Regions from separate parts of the Anaerolactibacter massiliensis genome, predicted to be linked through region 4. Evidence: predicted binding sites of a transcription regulator. Region 4 holds the regulator's gene; each other region holds the start of a gene.
The links. The regulator HrcA, encoded in region 4, represses chaperone genes, less so after heat shock. The targets are predictions, from matches to a motif close to TTTTAGCACTNNNNNNNNNNNAGTGCTAAAA.
Positions count from the first base shown of each region.

Region 1: C7E00_RS06135 (co-chaperone GroES) is a predicted target of HrcA. The motif match lies at 4,323-4,353, and genes of this name have one in related genera.
Region 2: C7E00_RS05210 (Hsp20/alpha crystallin family protein) is a predicted target of HrcA. The motif match lies at 3,074-3,104, and genes of this name have one in related genera.
Region 3: htpG (molecular chaperone HtpG) is a predicted target of HrcA. The motif match lies at 2,888-2,918, and genes of this name have one in related genera.

Region 1 covers NZ_OLMH01000002.1:533,778-539,243, reverse strand. Annotated here, with positions in the region: gene C7E00_RS06155 (glycosyltransferase family 10 domain-containing protein) at 1-605, opposite strand, end outside; gene C7E00_RS06150 (hypothetical protein) at 665-952, opposite strand; gene C7E00_RS06145 (O-antigen ligase family protein) at 949-2,235, opposite strand; gene groL (chaperonin GroEL) at 2,321-3,934, opposite strand; gene C7E00_RS06135 (co-chaperone GroES) at 3,964-4,251, opposite strand; gene C7E00_RS06130 (S8 family peptidase) at 4,374-5,466, opposite strand, start outside.
Region 2 covers NZ_OLMH01000002.1:338,456-343,921, forward strand. Annotated here, with positions in the region: gene C7E00_RS05200 (coiled-coil domain-containing protein) at 1-2,279, shown strand, start outside; gene C7E00_RS05205 (ECF transporter S component) at 2,373-2,969, shown strand; gene C7E00_RS05210 (Hsp20/alpha crystallin family protein) at 3,164-3,589, shown strand; gene C7E00_RS05215 (DNA-3-methyladenine glycosylase family protein) at 3,747-4,397, shown strand; gene C7E00_RS05220 (methylated-DNA--[protein]-cysteine S-methyltransferase) at 4,400-4,894, shown strand; partial or broken gene C7E00_RS16755 (Ada metal-binding domain-containing protein) at 4,957-5,091, shown strand; gene C7E00_RS05225 (helix-turn-helix domain-containing protein) at 5,140-5,457, shown strand.
Region 3 covers NZ_OLMH01000002.1:294,195-299,660, reverse strand. Annotated here, with positions in the region: gene C7E00_RS05005 (NAD(P)-dependent malic enzyme) at 1-1,050, opposite strand, end outside; gene C7E00_RS05000 (2-thiouracil desulfurase family protein) at 1,037-1,477, opposite strand; gene C7E00_RS04995 (Fe-S-containing hydro-lyase) at 1,464-1,991, opposite strand; gene C7E00_RS04990 (fumarate hydratase) at 1,988-2,833, opposite strand; gene htpG (molecular chaperone HtpG) at 2,962-4,965, shown strand; gene C7E00_RS04980 (cadmium resistance transporter) at 5,054-5,466, shown strand, end outside.
Region 4 covers NZ_OLMH01000002.1:1,139,269-1,144,734, reverse strand. Annotated here, with positions in the region: gene rsmD (16S rRNA (guanine(966)-N(2))-methyltransferase RsmD) at 1-53, shown strand, start outside; gene coaD (pantetheine-phosphate adenylyltransferase) at 50-538, shown strand; gene hrcA (heat-inducible transcriptional repressor HrcA) at 693-1,724, shown strand; gene grpE (nucleotide exchange factor GrpE) at 1,721-2,356, shown strand; gene dnaK (molecular chaperone DnaK) at 2,379-4,214, shown strand; gene dnaJ (molecular chaperone DnaJ) at 4,303-5,457, shown strand.

The DNA of each region.
Region 1 (5,466 bases), 610 kb from region 4:
GTATACGCCCGGAATGCGTCTACGATCTTCTCGGTCAGATAGCCCTTGTATGAAGTATTTTCAAAGGCAATGGAGAACCGATAATCATTCTGAAAGGACTCCTTGTTCTCAACCGGGCCGCCGACATTGTTCAGATACCTTCCGCCGCTGTCTACCTGCTTATACGTACTGAGCTTCTGATAGAACTGCGCCCGGACATCTTCTGCAAAGCAGTTGGAAACCACGAAGTTGCAGAACTTCCGACTGCGCCATTCTTCTCTGGTCACCAGTTTTCTCTCTTTCAAGAGATCCAGATATCCCTGGCGGTATTCATGCAGCAGATAAAACGGGATCCGCCGATACCGATCCCCGAACGAAATCCGATCAAAGCCAAGTGCATAATCGCATTCATTGAAGTCAGGGACGACGCATTCTCCCGTATAGAAAATCCGGATGCAGTCATAATCCAGATGCTGATAACCAAAGACAGAATAAATGACATAATCCGGGTGATCGGTGAGTTCCACCTCATACCGTTCTCTCAGAAACCGGATAAAGTCATTATTTTCCCTGTCAAATGCCGGATTGAAGTCGGCAAACTGAAGTCTGATTTTCTTTCGTTCCATATTCATCATGAATCACTTTCTCACTGCAAGGTAATGGGTATAGGTTTCTCCGGATTCAGCTAGAGAAACTGTGAAGTCTTCGGAAACAACCTCCAGCAGATCCGAAGATTTCTGCATAAGAGAAACAGCGGCGTCATCAGAAATGCAGAGAACTGATGCGGATCAAAGAGGTCCGTCAGATATTTCTGGCCTTCTGAGAAGCGGTACATCATGGATAAGGCATACTGCTCATCGATGTCAAATCCCAGCCGCACTTTCACCATGACACTGACAGCTGATAGAACCGTCAGGATAGCAATCAGCCCGTGATCTGCCCGGATTGTCTGTCCTTTCTGATCGTTTTTCACTTCAGGGCCTTCTCTTTCCGAGGAGTCAGATAATACAGATACCCGAAAGAAAGATAGAACAGAATGGAAACAAGATGGCTGTCATCCCCGATGATGGATACCGAAGAAAGCATAGAGCCCCACAGGATGCAGATCACCAGAACCATGAGCCACTGATCAGCAGGACTTCGAAGGTTCCGCCGATTGCGAAGGATGCGGATCAAGCCGCCGATCAGGAAGATGCAGAATGGAATCATTCCGGCAAGTCCTGTCCAGAGCAGGACATTCATAAAGACATTATGTGCATTTGAAAGAGTCGGATCCACTGCGGTGATCGCAGATCCATTCAGCCACCCCTGCCCGAAGACCGGATTACTGAGAAAGCCCTTCACGGCTCCCGCCCACAGAGCAAGCCGGCCGCTCGTAAAACGATTCAGATATTCCAAGGCAGTGCCATTGGAAGGATCATTCATGGAAGCATCTCTCAGCACATAGAAAATACCTACTGCCGCAGCAGCTCCTGCAAGAATCCATTTCACCTGCTTTGCCTGCATTTTTGTTCTCATCCATCGGTATAAGAGCAACAGCACTATGATTGCGGCTTCCAGGTAGGCATTTCGGGCATCCTCAAGCATAATCATGACCATTGAGACAAGAATATCGAGGTTGCGGAACCAGACTGGAAGCTTCTTCTTAGCAGAAAGATAAAAGCACAGAATCAGACCTGCAATCAGATGATAGCCTCCTGCAGTAGCAAATCCGAGAATTCCGGAATATCGGACCCGAACAACCCGGGGGCTCGTAACTGCATCATATGGAATGCCGAACACCGATTCATACCCATTTTTATAAAACAGGAACATGATCAGAGATACCGCTGCCAGACCGAATAATTCAATTGCAAGGATTCTGAACAGAGGGTCAAAGTCATCACTGAACGTGTCAGAATGATAGAAGCCTACGGTCACAGCAAGATAAGAAGTCATGATCAGAAAGAAGATCCCTGCGATCTGTCCAGAACTCGGAGAGGATGTCCCGAAAATCAGAGACAGGCAGGCAGCAGCACAAAGCCACGCAGAAGACCAGCTGAGAAGACCTTTCGGAACTCTATGGTGAATCAGATCAGAGAGAAGAAGGAACAGGGTCCAGATACTGCAGACCGCACGATTCAGCGTATAGAGAAAAGAAAGATCCGTTCCTTTCCCAAAGAAAAATGGCACCACCGCAATAATCACCATCATTGCATATAGATAGAACTTGCAGAGGTTTCTGCGATCTGACAGAAAATCAATCAATGTTTTCATCTTTCTCTCCAATAAAAAAACCGCCTTACACATTATATCGTGTAAAGCGGTCAATTCTACTTATGATCTGTTCTCTTCAGAAAGATCAATATTCAGGCATCTGCTGTGCAGGAGCCGGCTGCTTCTCCGGGATCTGCGCAACTGCAGCTTCGGTTGTGATGAAGAGACCGGAGATGCTTGCAGCATTGAGCAGAGCAGAACGGGTAACCTTCGTCGGGTCAATCAGGCCGGACTTGAACATATCAACCCATTCTCCGGTCTTTGCATTGAAGCCGACATTGGTCTTCTGAGCAAGCTGCTTCTCATAGATCTCATTTCCGTCATAGCCAGCATTCTCAGCAATCTGCATGATCGGTTCCTTCAGTGCATCGAGAACTACATTCATTCCCTTCTGCACATCGGTGACATCAGACTTCAGAGAATCCTTGACATCGGTATATGCCTGTACCAGAGCCAGTCCGCCACCGGTGACAACACCTTCAGCAACTGCAGCCTTGGTCGCGTTTAGAGCATCTTCAATACGGAGCTTCTTATCCTTGAGCTCCGTCTCGGTAGTAGCACCGACCTTGATCAGTGCAACACCATTGGTCATCTTGCCAAGACGTTCCTGAAGCTTCTTCTTGTCATAGTCAGACTTCGTATTTTCAATGGCAGAACGGATTTCTTCAACACGAGCCTGAACATCTGCCTTCTTGCCCTTGCCGCCGATGATCGTGGTCTTGTCCTTGCCGACAACAACCTTCTTGGCAGTGCCGAGGTCAGAGATCTTCATATCTGCAAGGTTCATGTTCAGATCCTTTGCAAAGAACTTTGCACCAGTCATGACAGCGATATCGCCGAGCTGATTCTTGGAGTTGTCACCGAAGCCAGGAGCCTTGGTCGCAACAACATTGAAGGTGCCTCTCAGCTTGTTGATGATGAGGGTGCTCATGACTTCATTGTCATAGTCATCCGCAATCAGCAGCAGAGCACGGTTCGCCTTGACGACTTCTTCCAGTACCGGCAGAATGTCCTGAATTGTATTGACCTTCTGGTCTGTCACCATGATCAGCGGGTTGTCCAGAGAGACTTCCATCTTGTCATGATCAGATACCATGTAAGGAGATACATAGCCCTTGTCATACTGCATGCCTTCGGTCATCTCAAGGGTGGTCTCGAAGGACTTGGATTCATCGACATTGATGACTCCGTCACGGCCGACCTTGTCCATTGCATCCGCAATGATCTGGCCGATCTCTTCCGATCCGGAAGAAACGGTAGCGATGGACTTGATGTCTTCAGAAGTCTTGACTTCCTTCGAACGCTTCAGCAGATCTTCTGCAACTGCCTTAGCTGCCTGATCCATACCTTCGCGCATCAGAACCGGGTTGGATCCCTTGTCTACTGCCTTCAGACCATTGGTAATCATGGACTGAGTCAGAAGAGTAGCAGTAGTCGTGCCGTCACCTGCAGTCTCATTGGTGTTATTTGCTGCTTCATAGACCAGCTTAGCACCCATGTTCTCGAACTTGTCTTCCAGTTCGATTTCCTTTGCAATGGTTACCCCATCATTCGTGATGAGCGGGGAACCATAAGACTTTTCCAGAACAACATTGCGTCCCTTCGGGCCAAGTGTGATCTTGACTGCATCAGCCAGCTTATTCACGCCATCCAGCATCTTCTGGCGGGCGTCTTTTCCGTACTTAATATCCTTTGCCATATTCTTCTATCTCTCTCTTTCTTTTCTGATTATTTCTCTACTACTGCAAGAATGTCTTCTGCAGAGATCAGCAGATAATCCTTCTTGTCATAGGTAACATCTGTTCCGGAATACTTCTTGTAGATGACTCTCTGGCCCTTCTTCAGATCAATCGGGATCAGCTTTCCATCTTCCGTCTTGCCAGGTCCTACTGCAACTACTTCACCAAGACTCGGTTCATCCTTCGCTTCTTTCGTAGTCAGAATGATACCGGAAGCAGTCTTGACTTCTTCCTTCACCTTTTCCAGTACTACATAATCATGCAACGGCTTCAACATATTCTTATTTACCTCCAGATGTTAGCACTCCGATTTCATGTTTGCTAACCAACAATGATTATCATAGCCGGAATTAGCACCATGTCAAGAGGAGTGCTAAATATTTTTCTCCATTTTCCTCCTTATTCGAGACTGATTTCCTGCTCTGCCTTCTGATAGATTTTCACTCTATTCTCAATACTTATTTCATTGACAATCCAGTTTCTCAAGCTGCACGCACGGATAAATTCCTCATATCGATTAATGCCATACATCTCTTTCAGAGTAATCACAAGCCCAAATCTAATTGGCTGGTTAGAGGCATTATCCTTCCGTTCTTTTCGAACAATCCTTATTCCCCAGAGACCATCCTCATATTTTTTTCTAGGGATTACATGTCTCTGAGGAATTTCATCAGTGATATGCTTGATGTTATCCCATTTTCGGAAATATTTTCGTGCATCTTCTTCATAGATCAGATGTATTCCTTCTTCTGATTGCATATTTGCCTTGATATCTTTCACTTTTTTCCCGTCTATTCTTCCAAAGTGCAAGTCCAGTTCAGTACCCGTATAGTCAACGCCCTGATCAGGATTACATTCCGGGAAGTAGACAAGTGTTGCTCGTGCAAAATAGGGATACTTATTATTATGAGCCGGGACCGGAACGTTGAAGTTATAGGTTTCATAAGAAAAAGCATCTCCACTGATGACAAATCTTATCTCATCACTTGGCACATTCAGTACGTCTTCAATCCTTGTAGGAACAACACCATATCCTTTTTTTTCGTCTGGTGACTTGCTCCATCCGCATGCCGAATCGATAAGAAGTGCTTTAGCGTTTTCCCTGGAAAGTCCCATGACATATATTAAATACGCCATCTTTCGAGTAATCCATGGAGCTGCATACGAGGTTCCACAGCCGTATCCGCAGATTCCGTCATCGTAGTATTTCATTTTCTGGTCTGCTTTTACTCCATCTCCACCGAAGCATGAAACATCCGGTTTATTGTAAAACGAAAGAACCGGACCAACTCTAGAATAGGATGCCGGCTCATGGTCCCGATTCACCGAATTCACCACAATCGAATTAATAGAATCAGCAGGAGATCCAATCCGATAGCCCTTAATTGCTTTCTTTTCGCCTGTTTTATTCGTGCCAGCAACCACAAAAACAATATTGTATTTATTCTGGAGGCGATCTAACTCAGCTGCAACTGGCGAGATGCAATTTTCA
Region 2 (5,466 bases), 800 kb from region 4:
TGTTCCTGGACCGCGTCATTCCGATCTTCCGGTATGATGATCTGAAACAATCTGAGACAGGTACGGAGACCGGATCAGTCCTGGAGCTGCAGGACAGAGCATTCTGGAACAGCTATGAGAAAGCATTGCTCAATGAATCTTCCAGACAGAAGTATCTGGAAAAGAAGAAGGAGAATTACCGCCTGCTGCAGCAGATGCAGGAAGATCTGAATACTCAGGTAAACGCAGGCAGGGAAGCCCTGAAGGATGCAGAGAACTTTCATTACAGCGCTTCCTATGAAAAGGAACAGCAGGCAAAGCTGGAAGCCCTGAAGCAGGCACTGTCCCGCCATGAAGAAACGCTTGGTGCACTGAGTGAGCAGGAACAGAAGCTTCAGGAAGAGAAGAATGATCTTTCGGGAAGACTCTATCCTGCTCAGCATGCACGTTCGACTGCAGAAGAGCATCTGAAGCTGTTCAGAACATTGCTGGAAAACGATCAGAAGTATACGAGTCAGCTGAATAAGCTGGATACGATTGCAAAGCAGCTGGAGATGCTGGGTCAGAAGTGCTCGGAACTGGAAACAGAACTCCGCAAATTAGAGAATCAGATCCGGGATCTGAAATCTGCACAGGATAATCTGGAACGGGATCTTGCTCAGAAAGAACGAGACGCGGCAGCCTATCAGAATGCGCCGGTTTCAGAAGTAATTTCCGGAAGCCTGGAAGCTCTGAAGGTTCAGTATCAGGAAGAGCAGAAAGTTCTGGACCGTGAGAAGCAGTCGCTGCTGGAAGAGATGGAACAGAGACAGACCGAACGCAAGGAAACCGAACAGAAGTTCAATGATCTTTCCGTGGAAGACACGGAATGCCGGTCTCATCCTTTTGATCCGAGCGAACTCACAAGGCTGCGGCGGAAGACGGCAGAAAAAGAGGAAGAGCGGAAAGGCCTCGATCCTGAATACAGCAAAGTTCAGAGAATTCTCGGAAAAGTGCTGAACCAGAAAGAGGCGGCGGATCAGAAGCTGGCATCTTGCGGACTGGAAGCTGCTCTGGATCCGGAACAGATTCTCGGACGGTTTGAAGAACGTCTGCTTGATCTGAAGAAGGAAAAGGATACAGACCTCAGAGAACAGAAGGAATGGGAGAGTTTCGGCAAGGATTCTCTGGGAGTCATGGACCGGATCAGAGATCGGGAACCAATCCTGCCGGCGACGGAAGAGGTTCTTGAAGCAGATCGCGAACACCTGAGCGAACAGTGCAGCACGCTGCTTTCTGCTGTGAATGAAAAGCGCAGTTCACTGGAACGTGCATTATCGGTATTCAGCGATGCGAGAGAAGAACAGCAGAAGAGATACTGCGCGGAAGATTCGTTCTTTGACAAGGTGTTTGCGGATTCCCGGCGTCTTTCTGATAACCGGATTTCGCTGGAAGAGCTGAATACGCTCGAAGAGATGCTGATGCAGAAAGAACATACGATCGCACAATGCCTGGATCGTCTGAATACTGACCTCAGCAGCTATGACCATGACCGGGATTCGCTGTTCCGGGAAGTGATCCGCAGAACGGAAGCCGTGCTCGATGGCATCAAACAGGTATCCAGACGTTCCCGTGTCCGCGTAGAAGGAAAGAGTCAGCCGACTGCGCTGCTGAGATTTGATCTTCCGGATACGGATGATCATTCTGAGGAACGTCTCAAGGATTATCTGGAACAGACGGTAAGAGATCTTTCTGCAGTCAGCGAAGATCGAAAACAGTATACCGATCTCAGAGACTCCCGGATGGATCCCAGGAAGCTGATCAATGCGTATCTTCAGAGAGACCATATTCCGGTGAAGATCTACAAGTTCGAGAAGATTTCTGCTAACAGCAGACTGATGGACTGGGACCGGGCATGCCGTTCGAACTCCGGCGGAGAGCATTCGCTGAGCTGTTTCATCGTCATTGCTTCACTGATGGCATATATCCAGAATGACAATGCGGAGTTTGAAGAAGACGGACGGAATGAGCGCTATGAAACCGTCATCTGCGACAACCCGTTCGCGTCGGTTTCTTCGGAACATCTGGTGCGTCCGCTTGTGCAGATCGTGCAGACGCTCCATATCCAGCTCATCACATTCACGCATATCACGTCGCAGTCGATTGCCAATTCGTTTGATGTGGTCATCCAGCTGCGCAATGTCCGCAGTTGTGAAAGCCAGACCAGGATGACGGTGGAGTCTGAATCGGTATCCGAACAGGTTTCCAGAATGGAGCAGGCAAGTTTGTTCCGGCATACGGAACAGCAGTCATTGTTCTGATCTGGTTATATAAAATTATTCAGTATTGGATATTCATGCATATTCAGATTGTGATAGACTCGTTCGTATATTCAGCAAAGGGGATATACGAATATGGACAAGAACTCAAATCGTACCTTGAAAATCTGCGTCACCGGTTTATTTGCTGCACTGGCTTACGTGGCATTCACATTTCTGAAGATCAACATTCCGACCCCGGGCGGCTACACGGCATTCCATCTCGGCAATACGTTTGATGTGCTCGCAGCGTTGCTGCTGGGCGGACTGCCAGGCGGCATTGCTGGTGCCATCGGCATGGGCATCGGCGATGTGCTGGATCCGCTCTATATCACCGTGGCTCCTAAGACCATCATCCTGAAACTCATGATCGGTGTCATCACCGGAACGGTTGCTCACAAAGTGTTCAAGATCAATACCCTGAGCGGCAAGAAGCTGACCAGAGCAACGATCCTGTCGACTGGTGCCGGCATGCTGTTCAACTGCATTGCAGAACCTCTGTTCGGATACTTCTATACGGCGGTCATCCTCGGTGCTCCGGAAAAAGCGGCCATGAAGCTTGCTCAGTTCAATGCAATCACGACAGCTGTGAATGCAGTGCTGGCAGTCATCATCTCGACGATTCTGTACCTGGCGATCCGGCCGCGTCTTGAAAACAATGGCGTGCTGAAGAAAGTTGCTCCGAAATACTGAGATCGTTGCAATCTGAAAAGAAGACTGATAATACGAAACTACGCGTAAATATCAGTCTTTTTTTATGCTTTCTGATCTGCTTATCGCGGAATACTTCATAAAATAATTAGCACTCAAGTATTGACAGTGCTAGTTTTCTGGATATAACAGATAGTGTAAAGAGATCGAGAGAGATCTCAGAAGGAGATACTGATATGAGATACAACCCAGCAAAGAGAGAAAGCTATGATCCGTTTGATATGATGGATGACTTCTTCGATCATCCGTTCCGCAGCTTCGGCGGAAATACGCTGATGAGGACAGATGTGACAGAGACAGATCAGGCGTATGAGCTTGCCATTGATCTTCCTGGATATAAGAAAGAAAATATCCACATCAGTCTGAAGGACGGCACGCTGACTGTTTCCGCTGATCAGGATCATGATCATGAAGAGAAGAACAGTGCCGGCCATGTGATCCGCCAGGAACGTTACAGCGGTTCCTGCAGCAGAAGCTGGTATGTCGGCGATGATGTCAGAGAGTCCGATATTCGCGCATCTTATGATGGTGGTGTTCTGAGACTTTCGATTTCCAAGAAAGTTCCGGAAGAGCCGAAAGAAAGCTACATCACGATTGAATGAGCATTGCTTCCTGAAGAAGCAGATCCTCATTCAGAAGGGCAGCAGTCCTGAAGAAGGGTTGCTGCTTTTCATATCCTGCTGAGCGGCAAATTGAATTTCCGAAAATGAGAAGATTCTGTCCTTCCTGCTTGCTATAGTACTTTCTGAGGAAAGATCAATGACCTGTTACTTTACGTATGGAGAAATAGAAACGGAATATCTGAAATCGAAAGACCGAAAACTCGGAGCGGTGATCGATCAGCTTGGCCATGTGAACCGGCCGGCGGACAGCGATGTATTCAGCTCTGTGATTCATCAGATCATCGGTCAGCAGATTTCGACGAAAGCACTTGCTTCGATCTGGGAACAGATGCAGAGCGATCTCGGAGAGATTTCACCGGAAACACTGCTGGCTGCAGGAGAAGAGAGAATTCAGGCTTACGGAACCACGTTTCATAAAGCAGACTATATCCTTGAATTTGCCGAGAAGGTAAAGGATGGGAGAATCAATCTGGAAGAGATCCAGAAACTCCCTGAGGAAGAAGCACAGAAAGCACTGATTTCTCTGAAAGGCATCGGCCCTTGGACGGCAGAGATGATTCTGCTGTTCGGCATGCAGAAACCGGATATTCTGAGTTATGGAGATCTTGCCATTCTGAGGGGAATGAGAATGGTCTACCGGCATCGGAAGATCAGCCGTGACCAGTTTGAGAAATACCGTAGGCGCTACAGTCCGTATGGAAGCACCGCAAGCATTTATCTTTGGGCTGTCGCAAGCGGAGCAATTCCGGGGCTTACGGACCCGGCAGATCATAAGAGGAGGAGATGAGCATGCAGTATATTTCAGAATATCAGTCACCAATGGGAAGGATGACGATTGCTTCGGATGAAACAGGAATCTCGGGACTGTGGTTTGATGGGCAGAAATACGATCGGGCAGGATTGGTCCATCCGGAGCAGAAAGAAACAGAATTCATCCATTCTGCAAAGCAATGGCTGGATCAGTATTTTTCAGGAAAGAAACCGGACTTTACTCCGGCCCTGCATCTTTCTGGAACAGAATTTCAGATTCTGGTATGGAAGAAGCTGCTTAAGATTCCCTATGGAACCACTGTGACTTATGGAGAGCTGGCAGAACAGGTCGCCGAAGAAACAGGGAGAGAATCGATGTCTTCCCAGGCAGTCGGCGGGGCCGTCGGCCATAATCGCATCAGCATCATCGTCCCATGCCATCGGGTCGTCGGTGCGCATGGGGAACTGACCGGCTATGCCGGAGGCATCGAACGGAAGCAGAAATTGCTGAAACTGGAAGAAATTCTGAAATGAATCGGTTGGGTGAAGAAGAAATGCATGAAGCAGTCATCCGGAATGATGCGGACTAGGATGGCATCTTCTTCTATGGCGTGAAGTCCACCGGCATCTTCTGCCGACCTTCCTGCACGTCAAAGAAGCCGAAGCGGGAGAACATTGAATTTTTCTCAGCCGCAGAAGAAGCGATGAAGGCAGGATACCGGCCCTGCAAACGGTGCCGGAGCGATCTGCTCATCTATCATCCTATGAAGGAAATGGCTATGCAGCTGAGGCTACATCTGGAAAGTCTCAACTCGGAAGAGTCTGAATGGCATGATCACATCATCGAATATGGGATCTCAGAACGCAGAATGGCAGAAGTCTTCTGCGAGGAATACGGCATCACTCCGAAAGTGTACATGGACCAGATGCGTCTGAAAGAAGCAGAACGTCTGCAGACAGAAACGGAGGAAAAGGTGATTGATATTGCTGAATCTGCCGATTCGGAAGCGTCGTCTCCTTCAACCGATTTTTCCGTTCTGAAACCGGGCAGACTCCGACGGATTACCGCAATAACACATCGGAAGAGTGGAGAATAAACAGGTTCA
Region 3 (5,466 bases), 850 kb from region 4:
CGCAATGCCTTTAGCCGCAGAAATCTTCATGCCTTCGGTGATCCGAGTTGCCTTGGAATCCAGGGCGCCGCGGAACAGGCCAGGGAAAGCAAGCAGGTTATTGACCTGATTCGGATAGTCGGAACGTCCCGTTCCGATGATCCATGCACCGGCAGCCTTGGCTTCCTCATACGTGATTTCGGGTTCCGGATTTGCCATCGGGAAGACGATGTTCTGCGGGTTCATGGAAGCGACCATCTCGCGGGTAACCAGATGCGGGGCACTGACTCCGACGAAGATATCGGCACCTTTCATCGCCTCTGAGAGACTTGCATAGTGCTGATGGTCGAGGTTTACATACTGCAGCAGCTCTTTCTTCAGACTGTTGTAGTTCTCAGCATGATCCGGGTCGACGCATCCATCCACATCGAATGCATAGATATGATGGAACCCGTACTGATACAGCATCCGGATGATCGAAGAACCGGCCGCTCCGCAGCCGCTGATGACAACCTTCTGATCTTCCGGCTTTGCTTTCTTCAGCCGCATGCAGTTAATCAGAGCCGAAAGCACGACAATCGCAGTGCCATGCTGGTCGTCGTGGAAGACCGGAATCGGGCATTCCTCAATCAGGCGGCGCTCAATCTCCACGCAGCGCGGAGCGCTGATGTCTTCCAGGTTGATTGCTCCGAAACCCGGCGCAATTGCTTTGCAGATGGCTACGATTTCATCCGGATCCTTGGTATCCAGGCAGATCGGCCAGGCATCGATGCCGGCAAACCGCTTCATCAGAAGTGCTTTGCCTTCCATGACCGGAAGGCCTGCCGCCGGGCCGATATCGCCGAGGCCAAGCACTGCAGTTCCATCAGTCACAACCGCAACCGTATTGCCGCGATCGGTATAGAGGTAGGATTTCTCCGGATCTTTCTGGATTTCCAGGCATGGCTGGGCAACACCAGGCGTGTAGGCAATGCTCAGATCCTGAGCATTCTCACACGGAACTTTCGGTTCCACAGACAATTTTCCATGATGTGCTGCATGCAGTTTCAGAGCTTCTTCATAGTAATTCATAGGTTTCCTTCTTCCATTCTGTATCATCGATGCATCTGATCCCATGTTCCTTCAGCATCTGTGCAAATATGCCATCTCCGGGAATTCTTGTATGCGAAAATGATCCATCATAAATGCCATTGCAGCCGCAGCTCGGGCTCGAGGACTTCAGAATAGCCTTCGTGCATCCATGTTTCAGACAGATCTCCAAGGCCTTTTCTGCCCCGGTCTGGTATTCCTGTGTCACATCAATTCCAGCAGTATTGCGCACATGTCCGTCTTTCTGAATCTCCGCACAAAGCCTCGGTGTCGGCAATCCGCCCAGTTCTTCCGGGCATACCGGAACTGCTTCTCCTTTTTCTACCAGCTCCCGGATTCCTTCGATCTCATGGCTTTTTCCATCATACCTGCAGCTGCAGCCCGCCAGGCAAGCGCTAACGCAGATCATAGATATCTTTCCCATCTGCATCCACTCCTACGAAGCATGGGAAGTCTTTCACCGTGAGCTTCACAATCGCTTCTGCCAGCAGATCCGCAAATGCGACTGGTTCTGAGGCGATAACCGAATGGCTGAGCAAGGCTCCGGCGCCCCCGCAGGCGACGAAGTAGACGGCATGATGAGTCTTGATTGCGTCTTTCACGGTTTCGCTGCGCCGGCCTTTTCCGATCATGATCTTCAGTCCATGATCAAGCAGTTCCGGCGTATAGGCATCCATGCGAGAGCTGGTTGTCGGCCCGCAGGAACCAATCGGCTGACCAGGCTTTGCCGGAGTCGGACCGGCATAATAGATGGCTGCGCCATTGAGATCCAGCGGCAGTTCTTTTCCTTCCTGAATCAGATGATGGAGACGCTTATGAGCCGCATCACGGGCAGTATAGATCACCCCGCTCAGTTCCACCGCATCTCCGGCATGCAGAGAAGAAATCTCTTCTTCAGATAATGGCAAAGTCAGTTTTCTCATAGTCGGATCTCCGTATGCCGGCAAGCATGGCAGCAGATATTCACAGCACATGGCAGCCCTGCAATATGCGTCGGGTATTCGAGAATCTGAATCTTCAGAGCAGTCGTATTGCCATGCAGTCCCATCGGGCCGATCTTCAGTTTCTGAGCTTCTTCCAGAAGTTCTTTCTCCAGTTCTGCATAGCGAGGATCCGGATTGGATTCTGTGAGCGGTCTCAGCAGTGCTTTCTTCGAAAGTTCGGCAGCGTAGTCGAAGGTTCCGCCGATGCCGACACCGACAATCATCGGCGGGCACGCATTCGGACCAGCCAGGCGAATCGTTTCCAGCACGAACTGCTTTACCCCTTCCACGCCTTCTGCCGGTTTCAGCATCCGGATCCGGCTCATATTCTCAGAGCCGAACCCCTTTGCCATCAGTTCCAGTGTCACTTCATTGCCCGGAACCAGTTCGGTATAGATGAGTGCCGGAGTGTTGGTTCCGGTATTTCTGCGGTCAAACAGCGGATCCGAAACCACCGAAGCACGCAGATAGGCTTCGGTGTATCCCTCGGCAACGCCTTGCTGGATCGCTTCCTGCAGACTTCCGTTGATGAAGTGCACTTCCTGTCCGGCTTTCACCCAGACAATGGCCATGCCGGTATCCTGGCAGATCGGAATGTTCTCATTCTCAGCAATATGGGCATTATCCATCAGCATGTCCATTGCAAACCGGGATCGTTCGTCGGTTTCGTTCTGGGCGCCCTGCTTCAGGGCTTTCAGAATATCCGGAGAATAATGCACGGCAATGGTTCCGCATGCTTTTTTCAGCGCAGCGCGAATTTCTGCGACATCCAGTTCTCTCATTGCCTGTATTCTAACATCTGCTAAGCAGGTTTTTGCAGGCAATTCGCTCAATTGCTCTTGCACTCTATGCATATGAGTGCTAAACTTCTTTAGCAGTCTGATAAGCCGAGTGCCAAGGAGGTTGAAACATGGCAAAGAAACAGTTCAAAGCAGAATCAAAACGGCTTCTGGAATTAATGATCAATTCCATCTATACGAACAAGGAGATATTCTTGCGGGAGCTGATTTCCAATGCAAGCGATGCACTGGATAAGCGGTATTACGAAGGTCTGACCGACGCTTCTAAGAATGTCGATAAGAAAGACCTCTGGATTAAAATTGAGCGGCATCCTGAGAATCGCACCCTTGTCGTTGAAGACAGCGGCATCGGCATGACCAGCGAAGAGCTGGAGAAGAATCTCGGCACCATCGCAAAGTCCGGATCCGCGGAATTCCGGGAAGCACTGGAAAAGAAGGATTCTGACATCGATATCATCGGTCAGTTCGGGGTCGGATTCTACAGTGCCTTCATGGTTGCCAAGAAGATCACCGTAGAATCCAGAAGTGCGAACAGCGACAAGGCATATTCCTGGGTTTCTTCCGGTGAAGACGGATATACGATCTCCGAGATCACAAAGGATACCATCGGAACGAGAATCACTCTGGAGCTGAAGGATGATACGGATGATGTGAAGTATTCCGATTATCTCGAAGAGTACAAGATCCGCGAGCTCGTGAAGAAGTACAGCGACTATGTACGCTATCCGATCAGAATGGAAGTCACCAAGAGCGTGCCGGATCCGACCGATGACAAGAAGACCATCGATACGAAGGAAGAAGAGACCTTGAATTCGATGATTCCGCTCTGGAAAAAGAAGAAGAGCGACATCAAGCCGGAAGAATACAATGAGTTCTACAAGAACAAATTCAATGACTGGGAAGATCCGCAGAAGGTTCTTCATTACAGCGTAGAGGGCAATGTCTCTTATACTGCCCTGCTGTTCATCCCGGCAAAGGCTCCTTACAACTTCTACAATACGGACTTCGAACCAGGTCTGCAGCTGTATTCCAAGGGCGTGTTCATCATGAACAAGGCCAAGGATCTGCTGCCGGAGTGCTACCGGTTCGTGACTGGTCTGATTGACTGTGAAGATCTGAACCTGAACATTTCCCGTGAGATCCTGCAGCAGGACAGCCAGGTCAAAGCACTGGCTGCTTCCGTCGACAAGAAGATCACGAACTTCCTTCAGGATATGCTGAAGAATGAACGTTCTGAATATGAGAAGTTCTTTGACAACTTCGGTCTGAATCTGAAGTACAGCATCTATAAGTCCTATGGCATGGACAAAGAGAAGCTGCAGGATCTGCTGCTTTACAAGTCCAGCAAGGAAGGCAAGTATGTCACGCTGAAAGAATATGCGGACCGGATGCAGGCTGACCAGAAAGCAATCTATTACGCTGCCGGCCAGACTGTTGCGGATATCGAGAAGCTGCCAGCCCTTGAGAAAGTTCGTGACAAGGGCTACGAGATTCTCTACTTCACGGATGCGATTGATGAGTTCGTGATCCGCATGATGCAGAGCTACAATGACAAGCAGTTCAAGTCGATCCAGGATGCAGATCTTGATCTGGATACGGAAGACGAGAAGAAGGCTGCCGAAGAGAAGGCTGCTGCCAGCAAGGATATGCTGACGGCAATGAAGGATGCCCTGGATGGCAAGGTCAAGGAAGTGCGGATCAGCTCCCGTCTGAAGGACGATCCGGTCTGCCTGGTTGCCGATGAAGGCATGTCCATCGAGATGGAGAAAGTTCTGTCTCAGGATCCGAATAACAAAGGCATGAAGGCCGTCAAAATCCTTGAGATCAACCCGGATCATCCGATCTTCCATACGCTGCAGAATGTCTATGCAGCAGATCCGGAGAAGCTCAAGGAGTATGCAGGAGTTCTGTATGATCAGGCATGTCTGATTGAAGGACTGCAGATTGAGGATCCGGTCTCCTATGCGAAGAAGATCAGCGAACTCATGGTAGCTGCTGCGAAGGATTATCCGGAAGCACCGGAAAAGCCTGCCGAAGAAAAGCCGGAAGTGATTGATGCAGAAAGCACTCCGGCAGAAGACAGCTCCTCTGATTCGAAGGAAGAACAGAAGTAATCCGTTCTCTGACCCGCGGCATTTTCGTGCCCGGGTCTTTCTTTTTCCCGGAAAAATGCTAAGGTAGAACCATAGCCGAGGGCTTTCCATGACTACTGCAATCATTACTGCAATTGCTTTGTTTCTTTCCACCACAGTGGATGACTTCCTGGTTCTGGCAGTGAGTTTCTCTACCAGCAAGGATCATCATGAGCGCCGGAATATCTGGATCGGTTCCTTTCTCGGAATCTTCCTTGTCTATGTCATCGGCATGGCCGGAGGCTGGGGAATCCAGCAGACCAGCTGGCGCTTCACGCAGGTACTCGGCATTGCGCCGATCATTCTCGGCTTGCGATATCTGTTCAATTCATTCAATGAACCTTCCCAGGCAGAAGGAAAGCCATTCATGACTTATACCATTCCGCGCGTGCTGATGCTGACGTTTGCGGACAGTGCCGATAACTTTGCAGCATATGTTCCGGTATTCTCAACCATGACTGTAATGGAGCTGCTGGTCAGCGG
Region 4 (5,466 bases):
ACGGCATCTCGAAAGTCACATATTATAAGGAAAAAGCAGGAGAACACATATGAAAGCAATCTACCCCGGAACATTCGACCCGATCACGAACGGCCATCTCGATATCATCGAGCGTGCATCTCATGCCTTTGATGAAGTGACGGTCGTTATCATGAGAAATCCGAACAAGCACGTTCTGTTCACGGAAGAAGAGCGGGCCGAGATGATTGAGCAGAGCATCGAAGCGCTGACGAATGTCCATAATGTACATGTGGCGATCGGCAGCGGCCTGACCGTAAAGTTTGCAAGAGGCCATCATGCCGGCGTCATCATCAGAGGCATCCGCGCTGTTTCCGATTATGAATATGAGCTGCAGCAGGCTACTGCGAACCTGATGCTCGATGATACGATCGAGACACTGTTCTTCATTGCCAGGCCGGAGTATTCCTTTCTGTCCTCTTCGGCAGTCAAGGAGATCGGTTCCAACGGCGGCAGCCTGGAGGGCTTCGTGCCCCGGCCGATCATTGGCAGAGTGACAGAAAAACTTCAGCAGATATGACCATCTCCGGATGGTTTTTCTTTAGGAAAAAGGCATGGTTATGCGGGATTCAGAAATTCAAAAAGATTTAGCACACCAATATTGACAGTGCTAAACCCTCGAGCTATACTGTTAGCAGTCAAACGAAATGAATGCTAAAAGGAGGCGATTCGGAATGCTGACACCAAGAAGAATAGAAATATTCAAAGCGATCGTGGATGAATATATCCGAACCGCAGAACCGGTTGGCTCCAAGACTCTGCAGCAGAAATACAAGCTCCCGTATTCGAGTGCGACGATCCGCAATGATATGCAGGTTCTGGAAGAAATGGGCTATCTCGAAAAGACTCATACTTCCAGCGGCCGGATTCCGAGCACTGCCGGATACAAGTTCTATTGCGAGAATCTGCTGAAGGATTCCAACATCGACAAGAAGATGGAAGTTGCCATCCGATCTGCCTTCGATGCGTCAAACCTCAACGTGCAGGAAGCGGTCGAGCAGAGCTGTCAGATCCTCAGCGAGATGACCAATATGACCACAGGAGCGGTGGGGCCTGATTCCAGCTCCCAGCGCCTGGAGCATATCAAGCTGTTCCCGATTGACGATCAGAATGCCGTAGCCGTATTCATCACGAATACCGGTCATACGGAAACGAAGAACTTCCATTTCGAACGGGCAATATCCATCAAGGACATCGAGACGTGCACCGATGTGCTGAATCAGAGGCTCAAGGATGTGCCGGTCAGCGAGCTGGTCCAGCGGATGGAAGAGCTCAAACCGGAGCTTGGCCAGGTCGTGGAGCAGCACGATGTGCTGTTCACCGCATTCGTGCAGGCATTCGTGAAGTTTGCCAGCGAGAACGTCTACTTCTCCGGCAAGGACAAGATGCTGTATCAGCCGGAATTCGAAGATATCAGCAAGCTCAAGAAGCTGATGTCGGTGCTCGATGATACTTCCAAGTGGAAAGAACTGAACAATTCCGAGCATGCCGTGACGGTAACGACCAGCAAGGGTGCAGAACTGACATGGGTCAATGATGTGGCAATTGTCCGAAGTACGTTCCATGTGAATAAAGATGAGAAAGGGCAGCTGATGGTCGTCGGGCCATCCCGGATGAATTATGAACGGGTTGTCTCGATGCTGGACTATGTTGCCCAGATGATAGAAGACATGTATCGATCCGGAGGCGATGGAAAGAAAAAATGAGCGAAGAAACACAGGACATGAAGAAACCGGAAGCTGAGAAGCAGCCGGAACCTTCGGAGAGCAGCGAGGCTGCTCCGAAGGAACAGGAGCAGAAACCTGCAGAACAGAAAGAAGCTTCTTCCGAAAAGAAAGAAGAGAAGAAGCCTGCACCTGATCCGAAGGCAGAAGAAATCGCAGCCCTGAAGAAACAGAATGCAGAACTGCAGGGACAGGTAGACAAGCTGAAGAATGCCTATGCCAGAGCTTATGCGGATACCGAAAATACCCGCAGGCGGCTGACAAACGAATTCGATCAGCACATGAAGTACCACATCGCAGACTTTGCCAAGGAGATTCTCCCTTGCATCGACAACTGCGAGCGGGCCCTGGCTGTGAAGGCTGCGGATACGAATGATGAGAATTACCGCAAGGCATTCGAGATGGTTCTGAAGAGTCTGACTGCAGCCCTGAAGAAAGAAGGGGTCGAGGAAATCGAAGCAGACGGAAAAGAATATGATCCGAATCTGATGCAGGCAATGATGACCGAGCATGTCGAAGGCGTGAAGCCCGGCATGGTTACTCAGGTGCTTCAGAAGGGATACAAGCTGAAAGATCGGCTGTTAAGAGCCGCTATGGTAAAGGTGAGCGAATAAGCTCAGGAGGAAAAAGAATATTATGTCTAAGATTATCGGAATTGACTTAGGTACTACGAATAGCTGTGTTGCAGTCATGGAAGGCAAGGAGCCTAAGGTAATCACCAATCCGGAAGGCAACCGCACCACTCCGTCTGTCGTTGCATTCAAGAACGGCGACCGCATCGTCGGGGATGCTGCAAAGCGTCAGATGATCACGAACAAGAATACCGTGTATTCCATTAAGAGAAAGATGGGTACCGATGAGAAGGTTACTCTGGAAGGCAAGCAGTACACGCCGGAAGAGATTTCCGCAATGATTCTGTCCTACCTGAAGGACTATGCAGAAGGATACCTTGGTGAGAAGGTCGAGAAGGCTGTCATCACTGTTCCGGCATACTTCAACGATGCACAGCGTCAGGCAACCAAGAACGCCGGCAAGATTGCTGGTCTGGATGTTGTCCGTATCATCAATGAGCCGACTGCTTCTGCTCTTGCATTCGGTATCGATAAGGGCGATAAGGAACAGAAGGTTCTCGTTTATGACCTCGGCGGCGGCACCTTCGATGTCAGTATCCTCGATATCGCAGATGGCACGTTCGAAGTTCTGGCTACGGCTGGCGATACTCATCTGGGCGGCGATGATTTCGATAACGTGATCATCGACTGGCTTGCTGACAACTTCCGCAGAGAGCATGGCATTGATCTCAAAGCAGACAACATGACCCTGCAGAGACTCAAGGATGCTGCTGAAAAGGCAAAGAAAGACCTCTCCGGCATGCTGGAAGTCGATATCTCCCTGCCGTTCATCGCAATGGCAAAGGATGGCAGCGGTGCTCTGAACCTCGAAGCTAAGCTGACTCGTGCAGAGTTTGATAAGATGACAAAATTCCTGGTCGACAAGACCATGGGACCGGTCCGTCAGGCGCTCAAGGATGCAAAGCTGACTGCCAATGACATTGATCAGGTTCTGCTGGTCGGCGGTTCTACCCGTATCCCGGCAGTTCAGGAAGCAGTCAGAAGAGAGCTCGGCAAAGAGCCGAACAAGTCCGTCAACCCGGATGAGTGCGTCGCAATCGGTGCTGCAATTCAGGGCGGCGTCATCGCCGGCGATGTGAAGGACGTCCTTCTGCTGGATGTCACTCCGCTGTCTCTTGGTATTGAAACACTCGGCGGTGTCATGACCGTTCTGATTCCGAGAAACACCACGATCCCGACTTCGAAGAGCCAGGTATTCTCTACGGCTGCGGATAATCAGCCGGCAGTTGACATTCATGTCCTGCAGGGTGAGCGTCCGATGGCTGCTGATAACAAGACGCTGGGCAACTTCCAGCTCGATGGCATCGCACCGGCGCGCAGAGGTGTTCCGCAGATTGAAGTCACGTTTGATATCGATGTCAACGGTATCGTGCATGTGTCCGCTAAGGATAAGGGTACCGGCAAGGAACAGAGCATCACGATTTCCAATTCTTCCAATCTCTCTGATGCTGAGATCGACCGCATGGTGAAGGAAGCTGAGGCGAACAAGGCTGAGGATGACAAGAAGAAGGAAGACATCGAGACCAAGAACAAGGCAGAGGCTTACATCAATCAGATTGATGAGACTCTGAAGACTGAGAACCCGAATGTCACGCAGGCTCAGAAGGATGAGGTCAAGAAGCTTCGCGATGAGCTGCAGGAATGCATTGACAAGAATGATATGGATGGTCTGAAGACAAAGATGGATGCCCTGGAAAAGGCAGCCAATGAGATGGCTCAGTCCATGTATCAGAATGCCGGCGGCCAGCAGCAGAGTGCAGGCACTCAGCAGAATGCCGGCAGCACTGGTTCCAAGTCCGATGATGATGTAGTGGATGCGGACTTCAAGGAAAAGAAGTAATCACTGTGTATGCGGCAGATTCCTGGAAGAAACTCCGGGAATTTGTCTTCTACGGGGTTTCCCCGCATAAGGAAAGAGGCACGCGGAAATGGCAGAAAAGAGAGATTATTACGAGGTGCTTGGCGTCTCGAAATCGGCAACGGATGATGAAATCAAGAAAGCATATCGTTCTCTTGCCAAGAAATATCATCCTGATGTGAACAAGGCGCCGGATGCCGAGGAGAAGTTCAAGGAAATTAATGAAGCCTATGAAGTTCTCAGTGATCCGGATAAGCGCCAGAAGTATGATCAGTTCGGATTTGCCGGCATGGACGGTGCTCAGGCGGATGGCGGATTCGGCCAGTACGGCGGATTCACGTCCGGAAGCTTCGATGACCTGAACGATATCTTCTCCAGTTTCTTCGGCGGAGATATGGGCGGCTTCGGCGGCTCGAGACGGTCTTCGTCACGTGCTTCTTCGCAGCCTCGCAAGGGCCAGGACCGGCTCATGCGCATGGATATCACGTTCATGGAAGCATGTTTCGGAACGACCAAGACCCTGAACCTGACGGTGGATGAAGTATGCAGTTCCTGCGGGGGCAGCGGTGCGGCATCGCCTTCGGATATCGAAGACTGCCCGACCTGCCATGGCACCGGTACGGTCATCTCCCAGCAGCGGACCGCATTCGGAGTATTCCAGTCGCAGAATGTATGTCCGGACTGCCGCGGAACCGGCAAGCGGATCCGCCGCGTATGTCCGACCTGCGGCGGCAAGGGCTACGAGCGCAAGAAGGTCACCGTGGATGTGAAGATCCCGGCAGGCATCGCATCCGGCCAGCAGTTAAGAGTTGCGGGCAAGGGCGAGCGCGGAACGAATGGCGGCCCGAATGGAGATCTGTATCTGGAGATCAATGTTCTGCCGCATGAGCAGTTCGTCAGGGATGGCCGGAACATCCTCCTGGATATCCCGGTTTCCGCAGTGGATGCGACACTCGGAACGACGGTCGATGTACCGACGATCCGCGGTGAGGTTTCGATGAAGATTCCGGCAGGAACCCAGGATGGCACGCAGCTGAGACTGCGCGGAGAAGGGGTTGCTGATTTACGCACGGGCAAGCCAGGAGATCAGCTATGCACGGTACGGATCAAGATTGACAAGAAACTCAGTGCAAAAGAAAAAGCACTCTATGAACAGCTGAAGGAGCTTGAGGACAGCCCGGAGAAAGAATCTGTCTGGGATCGGTTCCGCCGCTCCTTCAAATAAAGAGAATGA